Regions from separate parts of the Streptomyces flavofungini genome, predicted to be linked through region 1. Evidence: riboswitches for the same ligand, from Rfam matches in the RefSeq annotation. Region 1 holds a riboswitch; each other region holds the start of a gene.
The links. Region 1 has a riboswitch for cyclic di-AMP ahead of QUY26_RS00460 (LysM peptidoglycan-binding domain-containing protein). Riboswitches for the same ligand answer to the same signal wherever they lie in the genome.
Positions count from the first base shown of each region.

Region 2: linked by a shared signal. The riboswitch ahead of QUY26_RS09215 (M23 family metallopeptidase) and the one ahead of QUY26_RS00460 (LysM peptidoglycan-binding domain-containing protein) in region 1 are both predicted to bind cyclic di-AMP.
Region 3: linked by a shared signal. The riboswitch ahead of QUY26_RS14990 (C40 family peptidase) and the one ahead of QUY26_RS00460 (LysM peptidoglycan-binding domain-containing protein) in region 1 are both predicted to bind cyclic di-AMP.
Region 4: linked by a shared signal. The riboswitch ahead of QUY26_RS23640 (transglycosylase family protein) and the one ahead of QUY26_RS00460 (LysM peptidoglycan-binding domain-containing protein) in region 1 are both predicted to bind cyclic di-AMP.

Region 1 is NZ_CP128846.1:91,259-95,437, forward strand. Features, by position in the region: partial or broken gene QUY26_RS00450 (VOC family protein) at 121-357, shown strand; gene QUY26_RS00455 (LLM class flavin-dependent oxidoreductase) at 709-1,755, opposite strand; cyclic di-AMP (ydaO/yuaA leader) riboswitch at 2,440-2,600, shown strand; gene QUY26_RS00460 (LysM peptidoglycan-binding domain-containing protein) at 2,603-3,358, shown strand; gene QUY26_RS00465 (MBL fold metallo-hydrolase) at 3,472-4,179, opposite strand, start outside.
Region 2 is NZ_CP128846.1:2,374,709-2,378,887, reverse strand. Features, by position in the region: gene QUY26_RS09225 (M16 family metallopeptidase) at 1-889, shown strand, start outside; gene QUY26_RS09220 (M16 family metallopeptidase) at 886-2,271, shown strand; cyclic di-AMP (ydaO/yuaA leader) riboswitch at 2,568-2,728, shown strand; gene QUY26_RS09215 (M23 family metallopeptidase) at 2,742-3,569, shown strand; gene QUY26_RS09210 (GntR family transcriptional regulator) at 3,804-4,179, shown strand, end outside.
Region 3 is NZ_CP128846.1:3,695,284-3,699,462, forward strand. Features, by position in the region: gene pcrA (DNA helicase PcrA) at 1-1,972, opposite strand, end outside; cyclic di-AMP (ydaO/yuaA leader) riboswitch at 2,249-2,405, shown strand; gene QUY26_RS14990 (C40 family peptidase) at 2,414-3,646, shown strand; gene QUY26_RS14995 (hypothetical protein) at 3,789-4,142, opposite strand.
Region 4 is NZ_CP128846.1:5,569,627-5,573,805, forward strand. Features, by position in the region: gene QUY26_RS23635 (transglycosylase family protein) at 147-1,223, shown strand; cyclic di-AMP (ydaO/yuaA leader) riboswitch at 1,427-1,610, shown strand; gene QUY26_RS23640 (transglycosylase family protein) at 1,615-2,340, shown strand; gene eno (phosphopyruvate hydratase) at 2,740-4,026, shown strand; gene QUY26_RS23650 (FtsB family cell division protein) at 4,111-4,179, shown strand, end outside.

The sequences.
Region 1 (4,179 bases):
GAACAGCACCAGGGACCCGCCGGGGTTCCGCCACGTACCACCGGGGCACGATGCCGTGCGTGCCCCGGGTGGGAGTTCGAAGGCGGCGGGCTCAGGGCCTCAGGTGTGCCAGGTGTTGCCGCGCTCGGACTGCGGCAGGACGTTGTCGGCGTCACCGAGGGGCGAGTCGCCGCGTCCGGCCGGCCCGGCATCGGCGCCGCGATCTGGCTCCACGCCACGGACGCGCAGGCCATTCACGACGCCCTGCTCGCCGACGGCCACACCATCGTCTCCGCGCCGATCGACGGCCCGTTCGGGCGGACCTTCACCTTCGCCGACCCCGACGGCTACCAGCTCACACTCCACGACCGCACATGACGGGCCACCTGCGCATGACGCGATATCCACACCCCTGACCAGTACTCCCTTTGCCGCCCCTTTCCGAACGAGAATCGAGCCATTCCGGGCGAGACAATTGCGCACTGGGGATCAGGGAGCGGGGACCGAGAAACGTCATCTCCCGGGTTCCGGAACCGAGTTGTCCAGCATGAGGGGCAACACGGCCCGGTCGGAGCCCGGCGAAGAGAAGGTAACTCTGCGGTCGGCCCGTCCGCAGAGCGCGCCGAAACCAACCGGAAGTCGCGAAGGTACTCGCGAGGTCCGAGCTTCCGCGGGAACACTTTTCGGGCGGATGAATGCCTGTCGCACCCGTGAGACCTGTGAGAATCGTCAGGCCAACAGCCCTGCCAGCTCGGCCATTTCGGTTTCCGGGTCCACGACGGGCTGGATCACGAGTTCGTCCACCCCCGCTTTCTCCAGCGCGGTGATCCGTTCGGCGATCTCGGACCTGGTGCCGACCAGGCCGAATTTGTCCACCAGGGAGGGCACGATGAGCTCGCGGTCCTCGGGGGAAATGCGACCCAGGTAGTTGCGGTAGAGCGCCTGGTGGAGCCTGGGGTCGGTGGGGGTGGTGCCGCGCAGGTGGAGAAGACGGTCGACGGCCGCGGCCTCCTCCGGAGGGAGGGTCGCGCGGAAGTCGGGGTTCTCCGCGCCGAGGATCAGTGCGCTCAGTGCGATGTGCCCCACCGAGTCCTTGACGGGATCGCCGTAGCGGTCCTCTCCGTCGGCGAGGACGTGCAGGGAGGACATGAGGTACGAGCGGGCCTTCTCGGCGCTGCCCGCGCCTTGCGCCGCCGACCGCCGGGCCTGGCCGAGGGCGGACCAGGCCGCGGCGTCGTGCAACCCGAAGGAAATCAATCCCGCGCCCAGTCGGCCGGCGACCGCGGCGGCCTTCAGTCCGAACGCGGCCACGACGAACTCCACGGGAGCTTCGGTATTGACGTACGGCCCGACGTGCAGGAATCGCACCCTGCTCGACCGGGTCCCTTCGCGGTGGTCCGACTCGCGGCCCGCGGTGAGGTCCTGCAGGGCCGCCGTGAACGACTCCAGCTCCGCCGTCTTCGTGGGCCGCATGCCGAGCGTACGGCGTGCCGTGTTGCCGGTGCCGACCCCGCAGACGATCCGGCCGGGGGCCAGGGCGTTGAGGCTGCTGACGGCCGCCGCCGCCGCGGGCGCGGCACGCAGCGCCGGTGAGGTGACGCCGATGCCGAGCCTGATCCGGTGGGTGGACGAGGCACAGAGCGCGAGACTCACGAACGGGTCGCCGTGGACCATCGGTGAGTCATACACCCAGAAACTGTCGAAGCCGAGTTCCTCCGCGCGGGCGGCCAGGCGTTCCGCGCCCGGCCCTGCCGTCGTGACGATTCCGGTCCGCAAGGCGACTCTCCTCGCCGTCGAGTGAGGTGACTTTCTCAACTGGCCAGCGGCGCGGAGGCATTGAATCCGCTGCTCTTCACCGGCAGGAACGGTCGATGGGGTGTCGGCCGAGTCCGGGGTGGACGACGAACGTGGCCTTCCCGCCCCGGCCCGTTTCCACACATCGGACACGCATCGCGAGAGTCATTCATGGACGCGTTGAAGCGCCCGTTCTCCTCGCAGACCCAGACCCGCCCGGGGCAGCGCGCAGACCGCCCGGGGCAGCGCACGGACCCGCCCGGCGCAGCGCACAATCGAGCAAGGCTCGACACTTTGTCCAATTTGCTCGGAGAATCTACTTTCCGCTTCATTCATGGCATACGTGAAGCGCTGCCCGCATTGAGTGACGCTCGTACGGAATAGCACGCTCCCTCGCGTCGCGCAGACGCATTCCAGCCCGGGCTCGTTCCAGTGAAATGGGTCACGCCGAAGACTGCGCGCCGCCCGGAAGCATGGAGCGCATTTCCGTTCCGCGCAAAGAAAGTTGGGCTATTGGATCAAAGGGCGTGAGGCATTGCGGCCGCCAGGGGAGGACCTCGTTCTTTTCCTGGTTGATTTCCGGCCTTGTTCCGTCCGTGCTTTCTCGCTTAACGTCACCGTCCATCCGGATGGAACGCCGAATCCTGCCGCTGTCCGGAATCCCTCCCCACCCACACACTCACTTCGCACGGCAGGAGCGGGGGACCCAGGTAAGACGCCGATCCGGATCCCGGAACGGCTCGGGGTGAAGTCGCACGCCCACGTGCGGCCGGACATCTCCCGTCCGAACCCGACAGCTCACCTCGCAGGCGACGGAGAGGAATGTGTCATGCCCGCAAAGGGAAAGCACCGTCGCCCCAAGTCCAGCCCGTTCAGCCGGGGCATCGCCGCCGCAGGCACCGGCGGCGCCGTGCTCGCGCTCCCCGTACTCGGCGCGACCGACGCGGCCGCCGCGCAGCCCGCCGCGGTCGCCCAGCCCGCCGCCGCACCCGCCACCTACGTGGTCGTCGCGGGTGACTCCCTCTCCAAGATCGCCCGGGAGCACTCCCTGAGCGGCGGCTGGAAGAAGCTCTACGAGGACAACCGCGCCACCCTGGGCGACGACCCCGCGATGATCCGCCCCGGCCTCAAGCTCACCCTCGGCGGGAAGAGCGCGGCCGGGCCCGCGCAGAAGGCGGGCGCCGACAGCGGGCGAGCCGACCGCTCCGAGCGCGACAACGCGTCCGCCGCCGAGCCCGCCGTGGCCCCGGCGAAGAAGTCGTACACCAACGACCTCGACGGCTGGATCAAGGAGTCCCTCGACATCCTGGCCCAGCACGGCATCCCCGCCTCCTACGAGGGCATCCACCGCAACATCATGCGCGAGTCCTCCGGCAACCCCCTGGCCACCAACAACTGGGACTCCAACGCAGCCGCGGGCACCCCGTCCAAGGGCCTCCTGCAGGTCATCGACCCCACCTTCGCCGCGTACCGCCTGCCCGGCACGTCGATGGACAGCTTCGACCCGGTCGCCAACATCACCGCGGCCTGCAACTACGCAGCCGACCGCTACGGCTCCATCGACAACGTCAACGGGCCCTACTAGGGCGCGTCCGGCCGGTCACTTCGGCGGCACGGGCATGGACCGCGGTCCGGATCCCCGTCCCACCGGGACCGACTGCCGGCCGTTCGACGTCCGGGTCACGCCGTGGCACCGGCTCAGTCGGCCAGGTCCAGCCACTCCCCCACGGCCAGGACGCGGGCGCGCCGCCCGGCGTGCGCGCGGAACTCCTCCTCCGGGTCGGTGACCTCGACATAGCCCGGGATCTTGTCCGGTTGCTCCGGCTCGTAGTGCACGGGCACCGCGTGTCGGGCGTCGAGGATCTTCGCGGCCGCGGCCGCCTGCCCGGGGTCCATCGCCGCGGGCAGCGGACTCGGCGGCTGCAGGTGCGGCGCGTCGACCACGGGGCCGTTGGCGGGCAGGAACACCGCGTCGAACGGGCTGAACCGGCGCGCGATGAGCCACCACGAGCCGTGGAACATCGTGTCGCCGCCGTGGAAGATCCGCTGTCCGTCGGCCTCCACGACCCAGTTGAGCTGTGGGTCGCCCAGTCCGTCGACGGCCGGGACCGAGGTGACACGGAACGGCCCGAGACCACGGGTGCACCAGGCGTCCACGGTCTCGGTGGCCAGCCGGTGCAGGGCCAGCTCACGCTCGGCCGACAGCGTGGTCACGTTGTCCACCTCGTCGCCGTACCCGGGCGCCGGTCGCAGCACCGGCGCCCCCGGCGTCAGCACGTCCGCGAGCGCGGAGGCGTCGGTGTGGTCGCGGTGCAGGTGGGTGACCAGCGCGGCGTCGGCCCTCCCGGTCGGCTCCACGAGCCCCGTGCCGGGCTTCCACCCGGTGAACAGCGGGGTGAGGTCCCG
Region 2 (4,179 bases), 2.3 Mb from region 1:
CCTCTCGTACCCCGAGGGTCACCCCTACCACCACACGCCCATCGGCTCCATGGCCGACCTGGACGCGGCCACCCTCGAGGACGCGCGGGAGTTCTTCCGTACGTACTACGCGCCCAACAACGCGGTCCTCTCGGTCGTCGGCGACATCGACCCCGAGCAGACGCTCGCCTGGGTCGAGAAGTACTTCGGCTCCATCCCCTCGCACGACGGCAAGCAGCCCCCGCGCGACGGCTCGCTGCCCGAGCGCATCGGCAAGGAGCTGCGCGAGGTCGTCGAGGAGGAGGTCCCCGCGCGCGCCCTGATGGCCGCCTACCGCCTCCCGGAGGACGGCACGCGCGCGTGCGACGCGGCCGACCTGGCGCTCACGGTCCTCGGCAGCGGCGAGTCCTCGCGCCTGTACAACCGCCTCGTGCGCCGTGACCGCACCGCGGTCACCGCCGGCTTCGGGCTGCTGCGCCTCGCCGGCGCGCCCTCCCTCGGCTGGCTCGACGTGAAGACGTCCGGCGACGTGGAGGTCCCCGTCATCGAGGCCGCCGTCGACGAGGAGCTGGCCCGGTTCGCCGCGGAGGGCCCCACGCCGGAGGAGATGGAGCGCGCCCAGGCCCAGTTGGAGCGCGAGTGGCTGGACCGGCTGGGCACGGTCGCGGGCCGCGCCGACGAACTGTGCCGGTACGCCGTCCTGTTCGGCGACCCCCAGCTCGCCCTCACCGCCGTCCAGCGCGTCCTCGACATCACCGCCGAGGAGGTCCAGGAGGTCGCCAAGGCCCGCCTGCGCCCCGACAACCGCGCGGTGCTCGTGTACGAACCCATCGCTCCCCAGGACGCGGACGACACCGGCCCCGAAGGCGCCGCCGGCACCGACGAGGAAGACGAGGAGACGGCGAAGTGACCGAGGCCGCAACGATGCAGTTCCACCCGCAGCCCCAGGCGGGCAGCGCCAGGCCCTGGGCCTTCCCCGCCCCCGAGCGCGGCGCGCTCGGCAACGGCCTGACCGTGCTGCGCTGCGACCGCCCCGGCCAGCAGCTCGTCGCCGTGGAGATCCACCTCGACGCCCCCTTGGACGCCGAGCCGAAGGGCCTGGACGGCGTCGCCACGATCATGGCGAGGGCCTTCTCCGAAGGCACCGACAAGCACTCCGCCGAGGAGTTCGCCGCCGAGCTCGACCGCTGTGGTGCCACCCTCGACGCGCACGCGGACCACCCCGGTGTCCGGGTCTCCCTGGAAGTGCCCGTCTCCCGGCTGCCCAAGGCGCTCGGCCTGCTCGCCGACGCCCTGCGGGCGCCCGCGTTCGCCGACAGCGAGGTCGAGCGCCTGGTCCGCAACCGCCTGGACGAGATCCCGCACGAGGCCGCCAACCCGGCACGCCGCGCCGCCAAGGAACTCTCCAAGGAGCTCTTCCCGGCCTCCGCGCGCATGTCGCGGCCGCGCCAGGGCACGGAGGAGACGGTCTCGGCCATCGACTCGGCGGCCGTACGCGCCTTCTACGAGAGGCACGTCCGTCCCGCCACGGCCACCGCCGTGATCGTCGGCGACCTCACCGGCATCGACCTGGACGCCGTCCTCGCCGACACCCTCGGCGCCTGGACCGGCGGGGCGGCCGAGCCGCGCCCGGTGCCCCCGGTGACCGCCGACGACCGGGGCCGCGTCGTCATCGTGGACCGCCCCGGCGCCGTCCAGACGCAGCTGCTCATCGGCCGGGTGGGCCCGGACCGGCACGACCGCGTGTGGGCCGCTCAGGTCCTCGGCACGTACTGCCTGGGCGGCACCCTCACCTCGCGCCTGGACCGCGTCCTGCGCGAGGAGAAGGGCTACACCTACGGAGTGCGCGCCTTCGCCCAGGTCCTGCGCTCCGCCCCGGACGGAACGGGCGCCGCGATGCTCGCCATCAGCGGCTCCGTGGACACCCCCAACACGGGCCCGGCCCTCGACGACCTGTGGAAGGTCCTGCGCACACTCGCCGCGGAGGGCCTGACGGACCCCGAGCGCGATGTCGCCGTGCAGAACCTCGTCGGCGTCGCCCCGCTGAAGTACGAGACGGCGGCGGCCGTCGCCGCCACCCTCGCCGACCAGGTCGAGCAGAACCTGCCGGACGACTTCCAGGCCCACCTGTACCGCCAGTTGGCGCAGACGGGCACCGTGGAGGCCACCGCGGCCGTCGTGAGCGCCTTCCCGGAGGACCGCCTGGTGACGGTCCTCGTGGGCGACGCCGCGCAGATCGAGGAGCCCGTCAAGGCGCTCGGCATCGGTGAAGTGACGGTGGTCACCGGCTGATTGCCGGGACGGACGGCGGGGACGGGGTGTGAACCGGCGGTGCCGGACCGGCGGCGGCGAGCCGCTGTCGTAAAGCCGGACATAGCGTCATCAATGCCTCGTAAGAACAGGGACCCCAGTGGCTCAGGAAGCCGCTGGGGTCCCTGCATGCCGCCATATGTCCGAATTGGCATGGAGGTTGCTCGTCTGCGCTGTGGCGTGCGCTACAAAAGGCCTGATTCGTTTGTCGATTGAAAGATGAGACGTTTAGCGTCGGTCCGGCTGTCCGTCAGGCAGTAAGCCGCGCCCGCGGCACCGGACAGTCATCGCCGAGTCCCCGTACGGCGCGAGCCAGGGGAGCCGGGGACCCACACGTCCCTGGGGTGAATCGGACCCCTTGCCGCGAGGCGAGGAGCCCGTAGGAGACCTTCCTGCTCCGAACCCGTCAGCTAACCCGGTAGGCGAGAAGGAAGGAAAGGATCAGCCGCTTCATGGCGTTCACCCGCCCGACCGGCAAGCACCGCCGTCCGAGCCGCATCTCGCGCACGACCGCAAGCGCCGCGGGCGTCGCCGCGCTCACCACCACCGGGGTCATCTCGGGCCTGGCCGCTCCGGCCCTCGCCGCCGAAGGCAGCTCCGCGGAGTACGCGCACACCGGCCTCACCCAGTCCGTCTCCGTCGGGGACTCCCTGGCCGACGAGGTCGACGCCCAGGCCGCGGCCCAGAAGCACGCCGCCGCCGAGGCCGCCGCCCAGAAGAAGGCCGAGGCCGAGGCCCGCGCCCAGGCCGCCGAGGCCAAGCGCAAGGCCGCCGAGGCGAAGCGGAAGGCCGAGGCCGCCGCGAAGGTGAAGGCCAAGAAGGAGCGCGAGGCCAAGGAGCGCGCCGCCCGCGAGGCCGAGCGCAAGCGCCTCGGCTCCTACGTCGCGCCGATCGAGGGCGGCTACGTCTCCACCGGCTACAAGACCGGCGGCGCCATGTGGTCCTCCGGCAGCCACACCGGCGTCGACTTCCACGCCGCGTCCGGCACCCAGGTCCAGGCGGTCGCCGCGGGCACCGTCGTCGAGGCCGGCTGGGGCGGCGCCTACGGCAACAACGTCGTGATCCGCCACAACGACGGCACGTACACGCAGTACGGCCACATGTCGTCCCTCAGCGTCACCGTCGGCCAGGCGGTCACCCCGGGCCAGCAGATCGGCCTCTCCGGCTCGACAGGCAACTCCAGCGGCCCGCACCTGCACTTCGAGGCCCGCACCGGCGCCGACTACGGCTCCGACATCGACCCCGTGGCGTACCTCCGCTCGCACGGCGTCAACGTCTGAATCCTGATGCCGGGGAACCTCCCGGACGTAGGAAAGCCCCGGCTCACCGAGCCGGGGCTTTCCTGTGCATGTGCGCCCCTTTGGCCAAAAGATATCCATGGATTCCGCCCTCCCGTCGGAAAACCCGGCCTTCTGCAATAGAGTTCATGGCGGCAGGCTCGATGGAGTCGTTGAACGAGCGCCATTCGACGCGTCGGCCGACGCGTTTCGCGGGCATTTAAACGGAGGTCCGTCATGCGCATTCCCGCGCACTCGGTATGCACGGCCATCCGGGACGACATCGTCTCCGGTGTCTACGAACGCGGCACGCGCCTCACCGAGGAACTGCTCGCCCGCCGCTACGGCGTCTCCCGCGTCCCCGTGCGCGAGGCGCTGCGCACGCTGGAGGCCGAGGGCTTCGTCGTCACCCGCAGGCACGCGGGCGCCTGCGTCGCCGAGCCCACCGAGCAGGACGCCGCCGACCTCCTGGAGATCCGCGCGCTCCTGGAGCCCCTGGCGGCCGCCCGCGCCGCCCAGCGCCGCACCGACGCCCATCTGAAGGTCCTGCGCGGGCTCGTCCGGCTCGGCAAGGAACGCGCCCGGCGCGGCGGCTCCGAGGACCTCCGCTCGC
Region 3 (4,179 bases), 3.6 Mb from region 1:
CCTTGGCGGTGTGCAGCGTCATCAGCGTGATGACTCCGGAGCCGTCGTCGTCCTCGTCGGGGATCTGGTCGGAGTCGGCGACCAGGGCGACGCGCTCCAGGAAGTCCGAGAGGGACCCGGCGGGCGCGGCGCCCTCCGGGGCCTCGGGAGCATCGGCGGCGGCCTCCGCTCCCGCCCCCTGGGCGGCGTTGTTGTCCTGCTCGAACTCCAGGGCCACGGCGGCCAGTTCCTGGAGGTTCTCGATCCGCGTCTCGTCCTGCGGGTCGGTGGAGGACTGGAGCTCGGCGAGGTAGCCGGTGCGCTCGAGGACCGCCTCCAGGACGACGGCGGGGCCCGCGCCGGACTCGACGACGGTGCGCAGCTCCTCCATGAGCGTGTTGAAGCGGCGCACGGCGTTCGTGGAGCGGGCCGCCATGCCGTACGCCTCGTCGACGCGGCGCAGCGCCTGCGGGAAGGAGATCTTCTCGCGCTGCGCGAGGGCGTCGATCATCGCTTCGGCGCGGTCGCCGATGCCGCGCTTCGGCACGTTCAGAATGCGGCGCAGCGGGACGGCGTCCTCGGGGTTGGCGAGGACCCTCAAGTACGCGAGGACGTCGCGGACTTCCTTGCGCTCGTAGAACCGCACACCGCCGACGACCTTGTAGGGCAGGCCGACGCGGATGAAGATCTCTTCGAAGACACGGGACTGGGCGTTCGTGCGGTAGAAGATCGCCACGTCGCCCGCCTTGGCTTCGCCGGCGTCGGTGAGGCGGTCGATCTCGTCGGCGACGAACTGGGCCTCGTCGTGCTCGGTGTCCGCCACGTACCCGGTGATGCGGGCGCCCGCGCCCGCGTTGGTCCACAGGTTCTTGGGGCGGCGGCTCTCGTTGCGCTCGATGACGGCGTTGGCCGCGGTCAGGATCGTCTGCGTGGAGCGGTAGTTCTGCTCCAGGAGGATCGTGGTCGCGTCCGGGTAGTCCTCCTCGAACTGGAGGATGTTGCGGATCGTGGCGCCGCGGAAGGCGTAGATGGACTGGTCCGCGTCACCGACGACGCACAGCTCGCCAGGGTCACCGCCCTCCCCGGAGGGGCCCACCAGCTCGCGCACGAGGGCGTACTGGGCGTGGTTGGTGTCCTGGTACTCGTCCACCATCACGTGGCGGAAGCGGCGGCGGTAGTGCTCGGCGACGTCCGGGAAGGCGCGCAGCAGGTTCACCGTCGTCATGATCAGGTCGTCGAAGTCGAGGGCGTTGGCCTCGCGGAGGCGCGACTGGTACATCGCGTACGCCTGGGCGAGCGTCTTCTCGAAGCCGTCGGCGGCCTGGGCGGCGAAGTCCTCCTCGTCGATCAGCTCGTTCTTCAGGTTCGAGATCTTGGCGCTGAAGGACTTCGGCGGGAACTTCTTCGGGTCGAGGTCCAGGTCACGGCAGACCAGGGCCATCAGACGCTTGGAGTCCGCGGCGTCGTAGATCGAGAACGAGGACGTGAAGCCCAGCTTCTTGTACTCCCGGCGCAGGATGCGCACGCACGCGCTGTGGAACGTCGACACCCACATCGCGCCCGCGCGCGGGCCGACGAGCTGCTCGACGCGCTCCTTCATCTCGCCCGCGGCCTTGTTCGTGAACGTGATCGCGAGGATCTGGCCGGGGTGCGCGCCGCGCTCCGCGAGGAGGTACGCGATGCGGTGGGTGAGCACCCGCGTCTTGCCGGATCCCGCGCCCGCGACGATGAGCAGCGGGGAGCCCGCGTGCACGACGGCCGCGCGCTGGTTCTCGTTCAGGCCGTCGAGCAGCGCCGCCGGGTCGATCGCGGGGCGGGGGGCACCGTCGCGGTAGTACGCGTCCCGGGGTGCGGGCGCGTCGAACTTCCCGTGGAACAGGTCGTCCGGAATGGGTTCCGGAGCGCTGTCCTCGGGCGGCGGCGGGGGCTCCTCGTCGTGGCCCTGCGAGGGCTTGAGGTCCGCCAGGAAGCTGTCGTCAAAGAGGCTGCTCATCGCCTCCCGAGTCTAGGCGGCCCCACTGACAACCCGCCCCGGGTTCCGCGAGGCCGCCCGGAGCCCGCCCGGTTCTCGGCCACGCCCGCGCTCCGCGCCCGGCCCGTCACGCTGTGCCACGGTCCCGGCTCCGCGCGCCAGGGCGGCGCCAAGGGCCTCGGAAAGTCACGAAAATGTATCGGGCATATCGAACATCATCCTTCCCTCGCGCCACGGGAGTTGGCTAGCGTGCTGCGCGGGCCGCACGTCCCCCCACCGGCGATCCCCGCCGGTCCCGCGCGGCCTCCGCCGAGTCCGACGCGTTCGGAGCCGGGGACCCACCACGTTCTTTGGGGTGAATCCGTTCCGTACGGCGTGCGGAACGGTAGGGCAGCCTTCCGAAGCAACCGCCCGAACCCGACAGCTAACCCGGTAGGCGGTCCACGGAAGGAGTCGCCAGCTTTGGCGTCGCACCGCAAGCCGCGCAGCCGCTCAGCCCTCGTACGCACGACCCCCGCCCTCGGCATCACGACCGCCGCCCTGACGTCGGTGGCCCTGCTGTCGCAGAGCGCGAACGCCGCGCCGTCCGCCCCCGCCGAGCCGGGCAAGCCGAGCCTCGAAGAGGTCCAGAAGAAGGTCGACGACCTCTACCAGCAGGCCGGGGTGGCCACGCAGAAGTACAACTCGGCCAAGGAGCGCACCGACAAGCAGCGCAAGAAGGCCGACCGGCTCCTGGACGACATCGCCAAGCGCACGGACCGGCTGAACGAGGCCCGGCGGGAGCTGGGCTCCTTCGCCGCCGCGCAGTACCGCACCGGTGCCGTCTCCGAGACCGCCGCGATGATGCTCGCCGACGACCCCAAAAGCTTCTTCGACCAGAACCACCTCGCGGACCGACTCACCAGCCGCCAGAAGAAGGCCGTCGACGACTACCAGACCCAGCAGGTCGCGGCGACCAAACAGCGTGCCAAGGCCACGAAGAGCCTGAAGTCGCTGCAGGACTCGCGCGACGACCTCCGGACGAGCAAGCAGACCGTCCAGACCAAGCTGACCGAGGCCCGCTCGCTCCTGTCGAAGCTGACCGCCGAGGAGAAGGCGCGGCTCGCGGCGATCGAGAAGCGCAAGGAGGAGGCCGCCAAGCGCAAGGCGGCCGAGCTGGCGCGCAAGCAGGCCGCCGAGGAGCGCGAGCGGAAGGCCGAGGAGGCAGCCGAGCGACGCGAGCGGGAGCGTGAGCAGGGTTCGGGGTCCGGTTCGGACTCCGGGGCGGACAACGGTTCCGGGTCGGGCTCGGGCTCGGACACGGGGTCCGGCTCGGGTTCGGACGCGGGTACGGGCAGCGGCTACGCGGCCAAGGCCGAGAAGGTGATCGCCTTCGCCGAGAAGCAGATGGGCAAGCCTTACGTGTGGGGTGCCACGGGGCCCGGCTCCTACGACTGCTCCGGGCTCACGCAGGCGGCCTGGAAGACCGCGGGGATCTCGCTGCCCCGCACCACCTGGGACCAGGTGAAGGTCGGCACGACCGTCCCGACCTCCCAGGCCAAGCCGGGTGACCTGGTCTTCTTCTACGACGACATCAGCCACGTCGGGATCTACATCGGCGACGGCAAGATGATCCACGCCCCGAAGCCGGGCGCGAACGTCCGCGTCGAGTCGATCTACTACATGCCGATCCACAGCGTGGTCCGGCCCGCGTGAACCGTTGCCCCTCTGCGCGCAGCGTGCGTAAACCGCTGTCTACGTAGAGGTACGAAAAAGCCCCGCACGCGTGCGTGCGGGGCTTTTTCATGTCACTCCTGCCGCTCCTGTGCCTCCTGTCACCCCTGTCAGCGGACGTTGATCACGTCCAGAGCACCGCGATGAAGATGTTCGCCGTCGTGAGGCCGCCGACCGCCCCGAACATCCCCTTGTCGACCTTCTCCTCGTCCCGCTTCACGTACACGAGCCCGAGAATCACGATCAGCAGCGCGAGCTTGATGCCGATCTTGAGGTTGTTGACCGTGTTGTCGTCGGCCTGGTTCAACCCGACGAGGGCGACACCAGTGATCAACATGGTCAACGCGCCGTGCAGCATCGCGGGGCTGAACCGGGCCGCGCCCTCGCCCATCGCCTTCATCTGGGTCAGGAAGCCGCCCAGGAGCGAGGCGATGCCGATGATGTGCAGGCCGACGAAGAGATGGATGAGTACGTCCATGGGGCGGAGCCTAATTCCCGGCCCCGGGCTCGGTCCG
Region 4 (4,179 bases), 5.5 Mb from region 1:
ACGTACAGTCAAGACTGTGACTTTCACGTGATCTGCGCTGCATCGACTTGTGACTGACGTTCGAGTGCGGCTACGTTCACGACGGCTCGGCACCCCTCGGCACCACGTGTCGCAGCTGTTCTTGTCGTCGCTCGAAAGGCACGTGCATGCTCTCCGGCCAAGGCCGTCACCGCCGTCCCCGCCAGGCCCCGGCGATCGTCGTCGCGGCGGGCGTCACCGGATCCGCCATCGCCATCCCGCTGCTCGGCGCCACGGGTGCGCACGCGGCTGACGCCACGACGTGGGACAAGGTCGCGGAGTGCGAGAGCGGCGGCGCGTGGAGCGCCAAGGGCGAGGGGTACTACGGCGGTCTGCAGCTGACGCAGGAGACCTGGGAGAGCTACGGCGGCCTCGCCTACGCGCCGAGTGCCGACCAGGCGAGCCGCTCCCAGCAGATCGCCGTCGCCGACAAGGTCCTCGCCGACCAGGGACCCTCCGCGTGGCCGAACTGCGGCCCGGCCGCGGGCCTCAGCAAGGGCGGCGCGGCCGCCGACGTCGACCCGGGCCTGCCGCCCGCGCCGTCGAAGCCCGCGGAGCCGTCCGGCGACGCCGAGGACTCCCAGGGCGACGGGAAGGGCTCCGAGGACGGCGAGAAGGCCGACGGGGCCGACAAGGGCGCCGAGGACTCCGCCGACGCGAGCGACAAGGGCGACAAGGGCGACAGGGGAAGCACCGGCAAGCACCGCAAGCCCGACAGCGGCGGCTCGGCCGACGAGAGTGACGAACGCGACAAGGCCGGACGGAAGGGCGAGAAGGGCGCGGCGGACGGCAAGTCCGGCGACCGCGACAGCACTTCGCCCGACGCCGAGTCCGACCCGGGCCGTGAGCCCTCGGGCGCCGACGAGTCCGCGGAGGGCTCGGAGGGCTCGCCGTCCGGCCGGCATCGCGGCTCCAGCGCCGACGAGGGCGACGGGGTGCAGAAGGGCGGCGCGGGCTCCGCGGGCCGCCACGCGTCGCGTGGTGAAGGACGCGACGCACGCGACGCCGCCGACCCCGCGGACACCTACACGGTCCGCTCCGGCGACAACCTCTCGCAGATCGCCGACCGGCACGACCTTGACGGCGGCTGGACCACTCTCTACGCCGAGAACAAGCGGACCGTCGGCGGTGACCCGGATCTCATCCTCCCCGGTCAGCGACTTGACCTGAGGGAGCGCCAGGCCGCCGAAGCGGACCGGAAGTAGGCATACCGGGGCGGAAGTTGACCGGCGGTTCGGGGTGAATGTCCGATTTAAAGACGGTGAGAGGCAAGTGAGAGATGGGTCTCAGAAGCCCTGATCGTCTTTGAAATTCCGGTGATTGCCTGTCTACGGTCGTGACCGCTCGCCACAGCGGGCCCCGCCGGTCGGTACGCCGAATCCTGCCAACGGCCGGACGGGAACAGTCGTCGCTTCGAGCGCCGAAGGCAGGAGCGGGGGACCCAAGGTAAGCGCCGGGCCCACGCGTTGAACGGCCAGTGGCCGAGCGACGCGCAGGACCGGCTAGGGGTGAAGTCGTACGGAAGCCGTACGGCCGGGCACTCACCCGCCCGAACCCGACAGCTCACCTCGCAGGCGTCGGTGAGGGGATCAATCCATGCTGCTTTCCGGCAAGGGCAAGCACCGTCGTCCGTCCAAGGCCACCCGCGCGGCCACCGTCGTCGGTGTCACCGGCGCCGCCGTCGCCGCGCCGCTGATGGCCGCCGGCACCGCGAACGCCGCCACCGTCGACCAGTGGGACCGGGTCGCCCAGTGCGAGTCCGGCGGCAACTGGTCCATCAACACCGGCAACGGCTACTACGGCGGCGTGCAGTTCTCCGCCTCCACCTGGGCCGCTTACGGCGGTACGAAGTACGCGGCCACCGCTGACAAGGCCTCCAAGGCCCAGCAGATCGAGATCGCCGAGAAGGTCCTCGCGGGCCAGGGCAAGGGTGCCTGGCCGAGCTGTGGCGTGGGCCTCACCAACGCCCCGTACAACGGCGGCGGTGCCGAGAAGCCGCAGCAGCAGGCCAAGCCCCAGCAGCAGGCCAAGCCCCAGCAGCAGCCGCAGCAGCAGGCTCAGCCGCAGCAGCAGGCCAAGCCGCAGCCGAAGCCGCAGCAGGCCGCCCCGCAGACCGAGTCGAAGAAGACCGTCCAGACCCCGACCGGCAAGGTCGTGAAGAAGGGCGACGGCGAGTACAAGGTCAAGACGGGCGACACCCTGTCCAAGATCGCCGACGAGCACGACGTCAAGGGCGGCTGGCACAAGGTGTACAAGCTCAACGGCGACATCATCTCCGACGCCGACATGATCTACCCGGGCCAGCAGCTGCACCTCAGCTGAGCCTGAGCCCGACCCGCGCCCTGTCCGGTCCGTCCGGCCAGGGCCCCCGCTCCGCCCCGCGGAGCACCCCCGTCCCCACGGGTCTTTCTCGCCCCGGTGCGCGTACGCACCGGGGCGAGGTGCTGTCCGGGGCGGCCCCGCCGGTCCCGGAGCGGGCCGAGGCCGTCCCCGAGTACGCCCAGGGCGAAGCTACCGGCCGGTAAGAGCCTGTGGTTCCGTCCTGATTCCCAGGGAATTGGCCCGATGGCCGTCCCACGGGGCGGGCGGTCGGCTGGCCGAAGCTCCCGGGCCCGTTAGGCTCAGGAGACGCAGGGCCGATGAAGACCATGCAAGCCATGCGCAAGCCCGCGCCCCCAGTGGTGCACGCCATGCGCCCCTAGCGTCACATCCCAGAAGGAGATGCTCGTGCCGTCCATCGACGTCGTCGTAGCCCGGGAAATCCTGGACTCCCGAGGCAACCCCACGGTCGAGGTCGAGGTCGGCCTCGACGACGGGTCCACCGGCCGCGCCGCGGTCCCGTCCGGCGCCTCCACCGGTGCCTTCGAGGCCATCGAACTGCGTGACGGAGACGCCAACCGCTACGGCGGCAAGGGTGTCGAGAAGGCCGTCCTCGCCGTCATCGAGCAGATCGGCCCGGAGCTCGTCGGCTACGACGCCACCGAGCAGCGCCTGATCGACCAGGCGATGTTCGACCTCGACGCCACCGACAACAAGGGCTCGCTCGGCGCCAACGCCATCCTCGGCGTCTCCCTCGCCGTCGCCCACGCCGCCTCCGAGGCGAGCGACCTGCCGCTCTTCCGTTACCTGGGCGGCCCGAACGCGCACCTGCTGCCCGTTCCGATGATGAACATCCTGAACGGCGGGTCCCACGCGGACTCCAACGTCGACATCCAGGAGTTCATGATCGCCCCGATCGGCGCGGAGTCCTTCTCCGAGGCGCTGCGCTGGGGCGCCGAGGTCTACCACACGCTGAAGAAGGTCCTGAAGACCAAGGGTCTGTCGACCGGCCTCGGCGACGAGGGCGGCTTCGCCCCGAACCTGGAGTCGAACCGCGCCGCCCTCGACCTCATCGTCGAGGCCATCAAGCAGGCCGGTTACGTCCCCGGCGAGCAGATCGCGCTCGCGCTCGACGTCGCCGCGTCGGAGTTCTACAAGGACGGCACGTACGAGTTCGAGGGCAAGTCCCGCTCGGCCGCCGAGATGACCGAGTACTACGCCGAGCTCGTCGAGGCCTACCCGCTCGTGTCCATCGAGGACCCGCTGTTCGAGGACGACTGGGCGGGCTGGAAGGTCATCACCGACAAGCTGGGCGACAAGGTCCAGATCGTCGGCGACGACCTCTTCGTCACCAACCCCGAGCGCCTGGCCCGCGGCATCGAGGAGGGCTCCGCCAACGCCCTCCTGGTCAAGGTCAACCAGATCGGCTCCCTGACCGAGACCCTGGACGCCGTCGAGCTGGCCCAGCGCAACGGCTTCAAGTGCATGATGTCGCACCGCTCCGGCGAGACCGAGGACGTCACCATCGCCGACCTCGCCGTCGCCGTGAACTGCGGCCAGATCAAGACCGGCGCCCCGGCCCGCTCGGACCGCGTCGCCAAGTACAACCAGCTCCTTCGCATCGAGGAGATCCTCGACGACGCGGCGGTGTACGCGGGCCGCTCGGCGTTCCCGCGCTTCAAGGGCTGAGCCCTAGCCAGTCGTACGTACGTCCCCGTACTCGGTCCCGTACCGTGTGCGGGGACGTACGCGCGTACTGGGGAGGCGAGACACATGGCCGGGAAAGTCCGGGACAAGGACCGGTTCTCCACGGCGACCCGGCTGCGGCTGCTCGGCGAGCAG